2 regions of the Pseudomonas sp. GW823-FHT06E10 genome follow, and region 2 is predicted to be linked to the other one. Evidence: riboswitches for the same ligand, from Rfam matches in the RefSeq annotation. Region 2 holds a riboswitch; the other holds the start of a gene.

Region 1 (7,275 bases), on a different contig from region 2:
CATGTTCTTCGCAGCGCTGCTCAGTGCCTGCGCCAGCCGCACACCGCCTCCTGCGCCGGTGGTTCGCGCTCCCATCGTATTTGGTTCCTCGCAAGCTTTTTCGCCCGAAGCGGAAGACGTGCTGTTTCGCGCGCTCGGTCTGGTCGGCACGCCTTATCGCTGGGGTGGCAATACGCCGGATTCCGGATTTGATTGCAGCGGCCTGATCGCTTATGTGTACCGCGATGTCGCCGGTATTGCCTTGCCGCGTACCACGCGCGAGATGATCTCCATGCAAGCGGCGAATGTGGGCAAGGATGGCTTGCAGACCGGCGACCTGCTTTTCTTTGCCACCAATGGCGGTTCCCAGGTCAGTCATGCTGGCATCTATGTGGGAGAGGGGCGTTTCGTCCATGCGCCGGCCACCGGCGGCACCGTGAAGCTCGACAGCCTGTCCAAGGCGTATTGGCAAAAAGCTTACCTGAGCGCCAAGCGTGTTCTGCAGCCTGAACATTTGGCGCGCAATCCATAACCTCCGGAGCTGGTGGTCATGACTGCTCGCACGCTCAATCTCGACGACGCCCTGTACCAATACCTGCTCGATGTTTCCCTGCGTGAAACGCCTCTGCTCAAGCGCTTGCGCGATGAGACCCAGGCGCTGCCGATGGCACGCTGGCAGGTGGCGCCTGAGCAGGGGCAGTTTCTTGCTTTGCTGGTGAAACTGACGGGGGGCAGGCGTTTGCTCGAAGTCGGCACCTTTACCGGTTACAGCGCACTGTGCATGGCGGCGGCATTGCCTGCTGGTGGCTCGTTGATTTGCTGTGACATTCCCGGTGACTACAACGCCACGGCCCTGCGTTACTGGCAGGAAGCCGGGCTGGCCGGACGCATCGATCTGCGCCTGGCGCCTGCGCTGGAAACCCTCGGCAAGCTGGACCAGCCAGGCCAGTTCGATCTGGTTTTCATCGATGCCGACAAGGCCAACTACCCGGCTTATCTGGAGCACGCCCTGCGATTGCTGCGGGTCGGCGGGCTGGCGGTGTTCGATAACACGCTATGGAGCGGGCGCGTGCTCGAGACCAGTCCCGAGAGCGCGGACACCCGGGCGATCCAGGCGCTCAACCGGGCGTTGAAGGACGATGCGCGGGTGGATCTGTCGTTGTTGCCGTTGGGGGATGGGTTGACTCTCTGCCGCAAACGCTGAGCTGGAAATCCTGTGGGAGCGAGCTTGCTCCGGGCGGCGTTCCGACGATAGCGGTAGGTCAGTCAGCATCGATGTTGAATGTGCCGGCCTCATCGCGAGCAAGCTCGCTCCCACAGGGTTCTGAGTTCATCCGGGATGGTGTTATCTGGCAGCCGACACCCGCCACACCTTGTTCCCCACATCATCGGCCACCAACAGGTCACCCTGTCGGTCGATCACCACGCCCACCGGGCGGCCCATGGCTTCTTCCTTGCCATTGAGAAACCCGCTGAGCACATCAACCGGATTCCCGACCGGCTTGCCGGCGCGGAAGGGCACGAAAATCACTTTGTAGCCGCTGTGCGGCTTGCGGTTCCAGGAGCCGTGCTGCCCGATGAATGCCCCTTGGGTGAAGGGCGGCGGCAGTTTGCTGTTTTCAGCGAAGGTCAGGCCCAGTGATGCCGTGTGCGGGCCGACGGCGTAGTCCGGGGCGATAGCCTTGGCCACCAGGTCCGGGTTTTGCGGCTCGACGCGAATATCGACATGCTGGCCGAAGTAACTGTACGGCCAGCCATAGAATGCGCCGTCTTTCACCGAGGTGATGTAGTCGGGTACCAGGTCGCTGCCGATTTCATCCCGTTCGTTGACCGCGGTCCACAGCGCGCCACTGTGCGGTTCCCAGGCCATACCGTTGGGGTTGCGCAGGCCGGACGCGAAGATCCGCTGCTGGCCGGTGGCGCGATCCACTTCCCAGATCGCCGCGCGACCTTCTTCCTTGTCCATGCCGTGTTCCGCAACGTTGCTGTTGGAACCCACGGTGACGTACAGCTTGCTGCCGTCCTTGCTGGCGATGACGTTTTTGGTCCAGTGGTGATTCAGCAGGCCGCCCGGCAGGTCGACCACTTTTGCCGGCGGTGACTTGATCTGCGTATCGCCACTTTCATAGTGAAAGCGCAGCAGGCGATCAGTGTCGGCCACATACAGGTCATTGCCGACCAGGGTCATGCCGAAGGGCGAGTTGAGGTTTTGCAGAAACACCGTGCGGGTTTCCGCGACCCCATCGTGGTCCTTGTCGCGCAGCAAGGTGATGCGGTTGGCGCTGGGCACCCTGGCTCCGGCACGCCCCATGAATTTCTTCATGATCCAGCCGCGAATGCCTTTGCCGTCTTCGGGTTTGGGGGGTGCATTGGTTTCCGCGACCAGCACATCGCCATTGGGCAGTACATAAAGCCAGCGTGGGTGATCCAGGTCTTCGGCAAAAGCGGCCACTTGGGTGCCATTGGCGGCGATGGGCTTCGCACCCTGCGGCCAGCCGATGGCCGGGGCGATGTTCACGGTCGGGATCAGGGTTTTGTCGGGTTCTGGCAGTTGAGGCGAAGGACCGGTGCCGTCGGAGACTTGCAGGCGGGCGGTCCCGCCACAAGCAGCGAGCCCTCCGCAGAACGCGATAACGAGAACGAGCGGGGGCGAGCGCATGCGGGTCTTCCCTATGAGTGCCTTGTTCTAATCATAGAGGCGCGTTGTCGTCCGATGGTTCAACCCTTAGCCACGTGCCTCCTTGAACAGCACTGCTATGCCGGGGTGATAGTTGCCGGCTTCGTTGCGCAACTTGCGGTAGGCATAAGGGAAATACCAGGCGACAGCGCAGCTGTGTTCTTTTTGCAGGTCATCGACCATGTCCTGGAGCTCTTCCGGTGTGGCGCCCTGCTGGGCTTTTTGCGGGGCGACGAACAGGCAGCCGAGTTTCAGGTCGCTGGCGTGGCTCAGGCGCTTGGCATCGCTGGCGATGTCGATCAGGGCCTGGGTCAGATTGAGGCTGTTGACCCGTGGCCAGCGCTGGCTGGTCTGGATGTAGGCGCGGGTTTCGGATGACGCCAGGAGCAGGTCGGCGCGGCTGTTGCGTTCGCCTTCTTCGGTCTGCTTGCGGGTGGGCGTCTGTTGCAGCGTGACCATCTCGGCCATCCAGGCGGCGGCAGACAGTAGTCCGAGATTGGCCTTTTCGTCGTGCCAGTACGGTGTGTCGCCATCACCGCGGACGGCGTTATAACGGTCGATGCATTCGAACCAGCGTTCGAGCACCGGGCGCAGGAATTCCAGCTTTGGATTGCTGATGATCATGCCTTGCATGGGCTCACCCTTGTTGTTGTGTTGTGAGGTTGTGGCTCTTTGATATCACCGCTGAGAGCGTGGCACAAGATTGACGTCAGTTTATTGATTGACGGCAGTTATTCGGTCGATGGCCTCCCGGCTTTAATTGACGCTCCACCCCCAACCCTCTAACCTTCGCGGCTTGTTTCAGGTGCTCTGTGGCTTGGGTCGACAGAGTGAAACAGGGAAGCCGGTGAGTGAGTCCTTCTGTTGGTCGAAGGCCCGCAATTCCGGCGCTGCCCCCGCAACGGTAAATGAGTGAAAACTGTGTGTGATGCCACTGTGTCGATTTGATGCGGGAAGGCGCACGGTCTGGCCCCGCGGCCACTCATGAGCCCGGAGACCGGCCTGATTCATCCAGCGGCATCACGGTGGGCGATGCCAGGCTTGTTGCCTTCTATTCTTGTGCCTGCCCGCCGTTATTCCTGCCTAAACGGAGAGCTCCCCCATGACTGATACCCCCGATCGTGACGAACGCCACCTGGCGCGCATGCAGCGCAAAAAAGCCGTGATCGACGAGCGCATCGCCAATTCCCCGAACGAGTGTGGCCTGCTACTGGTGCTGACCGGCAACGGCAAGGGCAAGAGCAGTTCGGCCTTCGGCATGCTTGCCCGCGCCATGGGGCACGGCATGCAATGCGGCGTGGTGCAGTTCATCAAGGGCCGCAACAGTACGGGGGAGGAGTTGTTCTTCCGACGCTTTCCCGAGCAGGTGCGTTTTCATGTGATGGGCGAAGGCTTTACCTGGGAAACCCAGGACCGCCAGCGCGACATCGCCGCCGCCGAAGCGGCCTGGGCGGTGTCACAGCAACTGCTGCGCGATCCGTCCATCGGTCTGGTGGTGCTCGATGAGCTGAACATCGCCCTCAAGCACGGCTACCTCGATCTCGATCAGGTGCTCAGCGACTTGCAGGCCCGACCGCCGATGCAACACGTGGTGGTCACCGGTCGTGCCGCCAAGCCGGAGATGATCGAGATGGCTGACACCGTCACCGAAATGGGCGTGATCAAGCACGCCTTTCAAGCCGGGATCAAAGCGCAGAAAGGCGTCGAATTGTGAGTCAGCCTCGGCACTGTCCGGCGGTACTGATTGCCGCGCCGGCCTCTGGCCAGGGCAAGACTACCGTCACCGCGGCACTGGCCCGATTGCATCGCAATCAGGGGCGCAAGGTCCGAGTGTTCAAGTGCGGGCCCGACTTTCTCGATCCGATGATCCTCGAGCGCGCCAGCGGTGCGCCGGTGTATCAGCTGGACATGTGGATGGTCGGCGAGCAGGAGAGTCGCCGGTTGCTGTGGGAAGCCGCCGCTGAAGCCGACCTGATCCTGATCGAAGGCGTCATGGGGTTGTTCGACGGTACGCCGTCGAGCGCCGATCTGGCGCGGCATTTCGGTGTGCCGGTGCTGGGGGTGATCGATGGCACCGCCATGGCCCAGACCTTTGGCGCATTGGCCCTGGGGCTGGCGCGTTATCAGCCGGACTTGCCGTTTGCCGGCGTGCTGGCCAATCGTGTCGGCACGCTGCGCCATGCGCAACTGCTCGAAGGTAGCCTGACTGAGGGTTTGCGCTGGTATGGCGCGCTGTCCCGGGAAACCGGGATCGAACTGCCGAGTCGGCACCTGGGGCTGGTGCAGGCCAGTGAGTTGAACGATCTCGACCTGCGCCTCGACGCGGCAGCCGATGCCCTGGCCAGCAGTTGCGAGGTCGCGCTGCCACCGGCAGTCGAATTCGCCGCCCCTGATGTCATCGTGGCCGAACCACTGCTGGCCGGTGTACGCATTGCCGTCGCCCGCGATGAAGCCTTTGCGTTCACCTACGGCGCGAGCCTGGATCTGCTGCGGGCGATGGGCGCCGAGTTGTCATTCTTCTCGCCGATCCGCGACCGTGCGTTGCCGCAGGCGGACAGCCTGTATCTGCCGGGCGGCTACCCGGAGCTGCACCACGTTGCACTGGCGCAAAACACCGCGATGCTCGATGCGATCCGCGCCCACCACCGGGCAGGCAAACCGTTGCTCGCCGAGTGTGGCGGCATGCTTTATTTGCTCGATTCCCTGACCGATGTCGAGGGCACTCGCGCCGAACTGGTTGGCTTGCTGGCCGGTGATGCAGTCATGCAAAAGCGCCTGGCAGCGCTGGCTTTGCAAGCGGTGGAACTGCCGGAAGGCTCGCTGCGCGGGCACACCTATCATCATTCGCTGACCACCACTGAACTGGCGCCGATTGCCCGTGGCTTGAGCCCTAACGGCGGGCGCGGAGCGGAGGCGGTCTACCGTGAGGGGCGGATGACTGCCTCTTACGTACACTTTTATTTTCCGTCGAACCCCTCGGCGATTGCCGCGCTGTTTGCGCCTGACCAAAACCCTGTGGGAGCGAGCCTGCTCGCGAAGAGGCCATGAGCGACAACGCATTCTCCGAAACCGAGCGCGCGGCGGTGTACCGCGCCATCGCCGAGCGCCGCGACATGCGCCACTTCAGCGGCGGCACCGTCGAGCCCGAATTGCTCCGTCGCCTGCTCGAAGCCGCGCATCAGGCCCCCAGTGTCGGCCTGATGCAGCCCTGGCGCTTCATCCGCATCAGCGATCGCGCCTTGCGCGGGCAAATCCAGGCCCTGGTAGAAGAAGAACGCATCCGCACCGCCGAAGCCCTTGGCGAGCGCAGCGATGAGTTCATGAAGCTCAAGGTGGAAGGCATCAACGATTGTGCCGAGGTGCTGGTCGCCGCACTGATGGACGACCGCGAGCAGCATATCTTCGGCCGCCGCACCTTGCCGGAAATGGACATGGCTTCGTTGTCCTGCGCGATCCAGAACCTGTGGCTGGCGTCCCGTGCCGAAGGGCTGGGCATGGGGTGGGTGTCGCTGTTCGAACCACAGGCACTGGCGGACCTGTTGAGATTGCCGCCGGGTGCCAAGCCGTTGGCCGTGCTGTGCCTGGGGCCGGTCAAAGAGTTCTATCCGGCGCCGATGCTGGTGCTCGAAGGCTGGGCGCAGGCGCGTCCGCTACATGAATTGCTGTATGAAAATTATTGGGGAGTGAGTCAATGAGTGTGGCGTTGTTGAGTGTCGCCGCGGTTGCGCTGGATGCGCTGCTGGGTGAACCCAAACGCTGGCATCCGCTGGTGGCGTTCGGCCGTTTTGCCGAGCGCATCGAGCAACGTTTCAACGGCGGCGGTCGCGGCTGGCGCAGCCATGGCGTCACCGCGTGGGTGATTGCCGTGTTGCCACTGACGCTACTGGCCACGGCATTCTCCTGGGCGCCTTATGTCGGCTGGATCGTCGAGATTCTCGCGCTCTATTGCGCCCTCGGCATGCGCAGCCTCGGTGAGCACGTCACGCCTGTGGCCAAGGCCCTGCGCAGTAATGACCTGGAAGCGGCGCGCACTCGGGTGAGCTATCTGGTCAGCCGCCAGACCAGCGAACTGGATGAAACCGAAGTCGCCCGTGCCGCTACCGAGTCGGTGCTGGAAAACGGAAGCGATGCGGTGTTCGCAGCGTTGTTCTGGTTTGCCGTGGCGGGCGCGCCGGGCGTGGTGCTCTACCGCCTGAGCAATACGCTGGATGCGATGTGGGGTTATCGCAATGAGCGCTTCGAACGGTTCGGCTGGGCGGCGGCGAAGGTCGATGATGTGCTCAATTACATTCCTGCGCGCCTGGTGGCACTGACATACGCGCTGCTGGGCAAAACCCGGCTGGCATTGAAATGCTGGCGCACCCAGGCCCCGACCTGGGATAGCCCGAACGCCGGCCCGGTGATGGCGGCAGGGGCGGGTGCCCTTGGTGTCGAATTGGGTGGGGCGGCGATTTATCACGGCGAACTGCATCAGCGTCCGCAGTTGGGCGAAGGTGTGCCGGCGGATGCCGACTCGATTGACCGGGGCTGGCAATTGGTCCAGCGCGGGGTATGGTTATGGCTGCTGATTCTCTGCCTGGGGGCCGAATTTTATGCTTGAGCACGGTGGGCGACTGCGC
Region 2 (7,275 bases):
ATAGCGAATCTGCTCGCCAATGGCGCCATACAGGCTCGGATCGCCAGAGTGCACCCGGGCCACATCCTGGCCTTTGGCGTGGGCGGTCTTGATCAGGTCGATGATCTGTTCCAGGTGCAGTTCGGCGCTGTTGACCACCTGTTCGGCACAGTGACCTTCCAGTACGGCGGCCGGCACCAGTGAGCCGGCATAAATGATCACCGGGCAACTGCGTATCAGCCGCTGGCCCTTGACGGTGATCAGTTCGGGGTCGCCGGGACCTGCGCCAATGAAGTAGACGGTCATCGTCGGTTCCTGTGGGAAAAAGGGGCTGAACAGGTCTTCAGATGAAGAATGTTCATGATCGAAGGCGGGGATTATCGGTTTTTACGCAGCACCAGCCAATGCCAGGGTTGCCTGGGCATATTTTTGTCGTGGAATCAGCAGTTTTGCCGGGGCCTGGGCCAGTTGTTCGGCCAGGGCCAGTGCGGCGCTTTCCGCAACGCCGTAGCAACCGGTGCGCTCAAACGCTATTTGCGATTGATGGCTGAGTTGCGGTTCATAAGCGGCCAGTTGCTCACTGCTGAAATACGTCAGTTCCAGGCCGAGTTGCTGAGCCAGTTCGATCAGTGCAGGTTCGTCGCGCTTCGAATCGATGCTGGCCAGCGCCTTGATTTCATGACGAGCTATCTGGTGCGCCTCCAGCGCCTGATCGAGCAGCGCCAGCAACGTGCTGACGGGGCAGCCCCGTTGGCAGCCCAGGCCGACCACCAGGGTCGGCGCTGTGCTGACGTCAGTCATGCGTTGTATTGACCATCGCTTTTGCGACGGAACAACCAGGCGCTGATCAGGCCCAGGGCCAGCCAGAATGCCACGTTGGTCAGTTGCGAAGCGATTTTGAACCGGGTTTCCAGCGCCTCTGGAGCAAGCATCGAATGCACCTCCGGTTGCGGCGCGCCAATCACATGGGGAACGGCGAGGATCGCCGCGCCGAGGACTTTCATCAGCCAGTGACGGCTGAACACGATCAGCGCAATACCGACGGCGGTGGAGGCGGCGGTACCGACCCACCACAGTTGCCGTTCTGCCAGGTCGGCGGCGGCAGTGCCTGGCAATTCAGGTGGCAGGCCTAGGGTCGGCGCGAGCACGAAAGTCGCGTAACCAGCCAGGCCCCAGAGCAGGCCTTGAGAGGTTTTGGTCGGCGCACGCAAGGTGTACAGGCCGGCCAGCATCAGGGCGAAACCGACCGCCACCACCAGGTTGCCACCGGTGGTCGACAGCACGCGCTGCCAGCCGTCTTGCGGCTCCCAGGCTTGTGCATCATGAGTGTGGGCAGCCACCGCACCGTCGGCGTGTTCATGCATTTCAACAGCGGCCGGTTCGGCTTTTTCGTAGGTCTCGGCCTGCAAAATCAGCGGGGCGACCCAGAAACTTTGCAGCAGGGTCAGCAACAGGGCGGCCAGCAGCCCGGTGAAACCTGCGGTTTGCGCAATACGCTTGATCATGTCGACAGCTCTCAATGGCACGGGAACGCGGAGCTGTGGCGGGTATCGTGGGCGGCGTTGTGCACCGCTTCGATGTGCGAGAAACCGGCGAAATACACAAGGCACGCGCCCAGGATCGACGCGCAGACGGCGGCGGCCAAACGTTGGGTCAGGGTTGAGGTGGTGCTTGCGGCTGTGTGTTCGGCGCTGCTGATGATCGACATGGCGTTTCCCTCTGGTCTGTCAGCGGGGAATAAGAGCGCATGCAAAACCCCGCACGACCAGGCGCGCAAGGTTTCAAACAGCGCCCGCCCACCGCGGGTTTGTTGGTTCAGTGATCGTACTGGTCACTTTGTGTTGCGGGCCGGTCTCCGGGCTCACGAGGGGCAAAGGCTTGCGCCTGGACCTGAAAGCATCACCTTCCCATGCCGCAGTGGCACAGTGGATCTGACGCTTCGCTCGCTTACCGTTGCGGGGGCAGCACCGGACTGACATGGCTTAAGAGTAAAGCACATGATTCACCGGTTTCCCGTTTCACCCTGTGAAGGGCACCCGTAACAAGGTGTGTAGGAGAGCATGGGCGGGGGTTGGGCGTCAATTGGCAGGGGTTCTCGTTTGAGTTTCTGTGGCGAGGGGGCTTGCCCCCGTTGGGCTGCGAAGCGGCCCCCTTACTTTTATCCAGACAAAGCGTGCACTCTGGATTTGCGACGGCTTCGCCGCCGAACGGGGGCAAGCCCCCTCGCCACAGGGATCGCAAGCATTGACCCGCCCCAAGACCATGCGTAGCCTTGCGCTTTCGAGGTTCTTCGGCGTTTGTCGAAGCTAAGAAGGGAACGCGGTCAATGCCGCGGCTGCCCCCGCAACTGTGAACGGTGATGTTCGTTGCCACGCCACTGCTGACTCAATCCATGAGGCCGGCGGGAAGGCGCAGCGAATGCCAGGCTCAAGCCCGGCACATCGTCAGCCAGGAGACCTGCCTCGTCACAGATTCTCACTTTCAACCGGGCGGGGTGATCCGGTGGCGAACTCTTCAGGCACGCGCGTGCGCGTTGCCGGTCGTCGTCCCGTATGCCCGCCAGCTTAGCCATAGGGCATCCGATGAAAACACTGGCCAAACTCCCCGTCACCATCGTTACAGGCTTTCTCGGCTCGGGTAAAACCACGCTGCTGCGCCACATGCTCGACAACGCCCAGGGTCGCCGCATCGCGGTGATCGTCAACGAATTTGGCGAATTGGGCATCGACGGCGAAATCCTCAAGCAATGCTCCATCGGTTGCACCGAAGAAGAAGCCAACGGCCGTGTCTATGAACTGGCCAACGGCTGCCTGTGCTGCACCGTCCAGGAAGAATTCTTCCCGGTGATGCGCGAACTGGTGGCCCGTCGCGGCGATCTGGACCACATTCTCATCGAAACGTCCGGTCTGGCATTGCCCAAGCCGCTGGTGCAGGCCTTCCAGTGGCCGGAAATCCGCAGTGCCTGCACGGTGGATGCGGTCATCACCGTGGTCGACAGCCCGGCCGTGGCCGCCGGCACCTTCGCCGCGTTCCCGGATCAGGTCGACGCCCAGCGCAAACTCGACCCGAACCTGGACCACGAATCGCCGCTGCACGAACTGTTCGCCGACCAATTGGCCAGCGCTGACCTGGTGATCCTCAACAAAACCGACCTGATCAACCCGACGGACCTGGCCCGTGTGCGCCTGGAAGTCGCCGAGGAATTGCCGCCAGCGGTGAAAATCATCGAAGCCAGCAGTGGTCGCCTGCCGCTGGACGTGCTGATCGGCCTCGGTGTCGGCTCCGAAGAACACATCGACAGCCGCCACAGCCACCACGACCATCATCACGATGGTGACGACGATCATGATGACCACGATCACGACGCCTTCGATTCGATCTCCATCGAACTGCCGCAAGCCGACGAAAGCCTGCTGCTGGACGCGCTGACCCAGTTGGTGGTCCAGCACGGCATCCTGCGCGTCAAGGGCTTTGCGGCGATTCCGAACAAGCCGATGCGCCTGCTGATCCAGGGCGTGGGTACGCGTTTTGACAAGCATTTCGACCGCCAGTGGGGCGCCGAAGAGGCGCGAGTCTCTCGCCTGGTGCTGATCGGCCAGAAACTGGACGCCACTGTTCTCGAGGCGCAATTGCGCGCCGCGCTCAGCGTGTAAGCCATGCACCTGCTCAGGACCCAGCCCGGCGGTTTCGTGTCGGATGACAACATTGCCGACCTTGGACAAACCCCCGCCGAGCTGGTGGTCCTGTGCAGCGGCGATTCCAGCCTGGCGCTGCTCGCCGAAGCGGCGCAGCAGTTGCCCGACGATTACCCGAGCGTGCGCCTGGCCAATCCGATGCAGGTGCAGAACCATGCCTCGGTTGACCTGTACGTCGATGAAGTCTTGCGCCACGCCAAGGTCATTCTGATTTCGCTGCACGGCGGCATCGCCTATTGGCGTTATGGCATCGAGCGTCTGGTCGAGCTGTCGCAGCGCGGCGTGCAGCTGATTCTGGTGCCGGGTGATGATCGCCCGGACCCGGAACTCAGCGACTTGAGCACCGTCGGTGCCGAGGATCGCGACCGGCTCTGGCAGTTTCTGCGCCAGGGCGGCATGGGCAACGCCCTCGACTTCTTCCGCTGCCTGGCCAACCGCTGGCTGGCGCGTGATTACACCTGGGGCGAACCGCAAACCCTGCCACGCACGGCGATTTACCATCCGCACAAACATTCTGCCGCACTGAGCGACTGGCAGGCCGACTGGCACGCCGATCAACCCGTGGCGGCGGTGCTGTTTTACCGCTCGCATTTGCAGGCGGCGAACACCGCTTTCATTGATGTTTTTTGCCAACGGTTGCAGGCAGCGGGGTTGAATCCATTGCCGATTGCGCTGGCTAGCTTGAAAGAGCCCGGCTGCCTCTCGGTGGTCGAGGACTGGCTGGATGAAGTCGAAGCTTCAGTGATTCTGAACACCACTGGCTTCGCTCAATCCAGTCCGGAAGCACCTCATCTGCGCCCGTTTCGCCGCAATATCCCGGTGATCCAGGCGATTTGCGCCCAGGACAATGAACCGGGATGGCGCGCCAGCGAACAGGGGCTTGGCCCCCGTGACCTGGCGATGCATATCGCGTTGCCTGAGCTGGACGGGCGCATCATCAGTCGCCCGATCAGCTTCAAGGACCTGGCGTGGCGCAGTGAGCGTAGTCAGTCGGATGTGGTCTGCTACCGGCCGCAGCCGGAACGCATGGATTTCGTTGCCGAACTGGCGCGACGCTGGATCGATCTGGCGCGGGTGCCCAATGCTGAAAAACGCATTGCCTTGATTCTCGCCAACTACCCGACCCGCGACGGTCGCATCGGCAATGGCGTCGGCCTCGATACCCCGGCAGCGGCGTTGAATATCCTGTGGGCGTTGCATGCCGACGGTTATCCATTACCGGCTGAGTTACCAGACAGTGGCACCGCGCTGATCCAGCAGTTGCTCGGCGGCGTCAGCAACGATCTCGAGACCCTCGACCTGCGTCCGTGCCAGCAAAGCCTGGGCATGGATGATTATCTAGTGATGTTCAACGCCTTGCCTGAAGCCAATCGCGCGGCGGTGCTCGAACGTTGGGGTGCGCCGGAAAACGACCCGATGTATCGCAGCGGGCGGATGATGATCGCCGGCCTGCGTTTTGGCCTGACCTTCGTCGGCATTCAGCCGGCCCGGGGTTATCAGGTCGACCCGAGCGCGGTGTATCACGACCCGGACCTGGTGCCGCCCCACGGCTACCTGGCTTTCTACTTCTGGCTGCGCAACACCTATGGCGCCCACGGCGTGATCCACGTCGGCAAACACGGCAACCTCGAATGGCTGCCGGGCAAGGGCGTGGGGCTGTCGGAACATTGCTGGCCAGACGCTTTGCTCGGGCCGCTGCCGAACATCTATCCGTTCATCGTCAACGACCCGGGTGAGGGCGCCCAGGCCAAGCGGCGGACCCAGGCGGTGATCATCGATCACCTGATGCCACCGCTGACCCGCGCCGAAACCTACGGCCCGCTGCGTAACCTCGAGCTGTTGGCCGACGAATATTACGAAGCGCAGCTGCTCGATCCGCGCCGCGCCCTAGAGTTGCAGCGCGACATCCTGCAACTGGTGCGTGACACCCACATCGACCGTGAACTGCAACTGGACGAACAACTCGACAGCGATGCCGATGCGGCGATCTGGTTGCCGCGACTCGACACTTACCTGTGCGACTTGAAGGAGTCGCAGATCCGCGACGGCCTGCATGTGTTCGGCGAATCGCCCTCCGGGCGATTGCGTATCGATACCTTGCTGGCGCTGTTGCGCATTCCACGGGGCGATGGCCGGGGTGCGCAGTCGAGTCTGCTGCGTGCGCTGGCCAAGGCCTTCGGGCTGGGGTTCGATCCGCTTGATTGCGCCTTGGCCGAGCCGTGGATTGGACCACGACCTGAACAACTGCAAGTACTCGGCGACGAACTTTGGCGTACCACAGGCGATACCCGTGAACGTCTTGAGCTGTTCGCTACACAACTGATCTCACAGACATTGAACTGTAGGAGCGAGCCTGCTCGCGATGGTGTGTCAGTCGACACCAATGTGGCTGACACACCATCGCGAGCAAGCTCGCTCCTACAGGAGTCGGACTGGACAGAGGTGCAAGCCATTATCGATGGTTTGCGTGACGTCATTGCTCCGCGTCTGGACGCCTGCGGTCCGGCGGAAATGCGCGGATTGCTCGACGCGCTTGGCGGTCGCTTCGTCCCGGCCGGTCCCAGCGGCGCGCCCAGTCGTGGTCGTCTTGACGTGCTGCCCACCGGGCGCAACTTCTATTCGGTGGATGTACGCAACCTGCCGACCACCACGGCGTGGCGCATCGGGTTCCAGTCGGCCAACCTTATTCTCGAACGGCACCTGCAAGACCACGGCGATCATTTGCGCCAGCTCGGCTTGTCGGTGTGGGGCACCGCAACCATGCGCACCGGTGGCGATGACATCGCCCAGGCGATGGCGTTGATGGGCGTGCGTCCGGTCTGGGCCACCGGCAGCCAGCGGGTCGATGATTTCGAGATTCTGCCGTTGAGTTTGCTCGACCGCCCGCGGGTGGACGTGACCTTGCGTGTGTCCGGTTTCTTCCGTGATGCCTTTGCCAATCTGATTCGTTTGTTCGACGCGGCGGTGCAAGCGGTGGCCGATCTCGATGAGCCGGACGACCTGAACCCGTTGGCGGCCAAGGTACGCGCCGAGCGTGCAGCCTTGCTGGAGGCGGGGCTCGATGAAGACGCAGCGCGACGTCAGGCCGGCTGGCGGATATTCGGGGCCAAACCCGGTGCCTACGGCGCGGGTGTGCAGGGCGCCATCGACGGTCGCCTGTGGCAGAGCCGCGAGGACCTGGCCGAGGTCTACCTCAACTGGGGTGGCTACGCTTACGGCGGTTCCGACGAAGGCACCGCCGCCCGCGAACAGTTCAGCCAGCGCCTGAGCCAGGTACAGGCGGTGCTGCAAAACCAGGATAACCGCGAGCACGATCTGCTCGACTCCAACGATTACTACCAGTTCCAGGGCGGCATGCTCGCGGCGGTGGAAAGCCTGAAAGGCGAGGCGGCGGCCAGCTATCATGGCGACCACAGCCAGCCGGACCTGCCGAAGATTCGCACCTTGAAGGAAGAGCTGAGCCGGGTGATCCGCTCCCGGGCGGCTAACCCGAAGTGGCTCGAAGGCCTTAAACGTCACGGCTACAAAGGTGCGTTCGAAATGGCTGCGACGGTCGACAACCTTTTCGCCTTCGACGCCACCACGCAATTGATCGACGATC

The links. Region 2 has a riboswitch for cobalamin ahead of cobW (cobalamin biosynthesis protein CobW). Riboswitches for the same ligand answer to the same signal wherever they lie in the genome.
Region 1: it holds a riboswitch for cobalamin, as region 2 does, so the genes downstream of both, cobO (cob(I)yrinic acid a,c-diamide adenosyltransferase) here and cobW (cobalamin biosynthesis protein CobW) in region 2, are expected to answer to the same signal.

Annotation. Positions count from the first base shown of each region.
Region 1 is NZ_JBXAHJ010000011.1:183,387-190,661, forward strand. It holds gene AC1Q6Y_RS19080 (C40 family peptidase) at 1-511, shown strand, start outside; gene AC1Q6Y_RS19085 (O-methyltransferase) at 530-1,183, shown strand; gene AC1Q6Y_RS19090 (PQQ-dependent sugar dehydrogenase) at 1,325-2,638, opposite strand; gene AC1Q6Y_RS19095 (hypothetical protein) at 2,705-3,289, opposite strand; cobalamin riboswitch at 3,443-3,676, shown strand; gene cobO (cob(I)yrinic acid a,c-diamide adenosyltransferase) at 3,759-4,370, shown strand; gene AC1Q6Y_RS19105 (cobyrinic acid a,c-diamide synthase CobB) at 4,367-5,704, shown strand; gene bluB (5,6-dimethylbenzimidazole synthase) at 5,701-6,351, shown strand; gene cbiB (adenosylcobinamide-phosphate synthase CbiB) at 6,348-7,256, shown strand; gene cobD (threonine-phosphate decarboxylase CobD) at 7,249-7,275, shown strand, end outside.
Region 2 is NZ_JBXAHJ010000017.1:28,346-35,620, forward strand. It holds gene cobM (precorrin-4 C(11)-methyltransferase) at 1-285, opposite strand, end outside; gene AC1Q6Y_RS23685 (cobalamin biosynthesis protein) at 367-780, opposite strand; gene AC1Q6Y_RS23690 (CbtA family protein) at 777-1,484, opposite strand; gene AC1Q6Y_RS23695 (CbtB domain-containing protein) at 1,496-1,687, opposite strand; cobalamin riboswitch at 1,809-2,034, opposite strand; cobalamin riboswitch at 2,246-2,458, shown strand; gene cobW (cobalamin biosynthesis protein CobW) at 2,562-3,632, shown strand; gene cobN (cobaltochelatase subunit CobN) at 3,636-7,275, shown strand, end outside.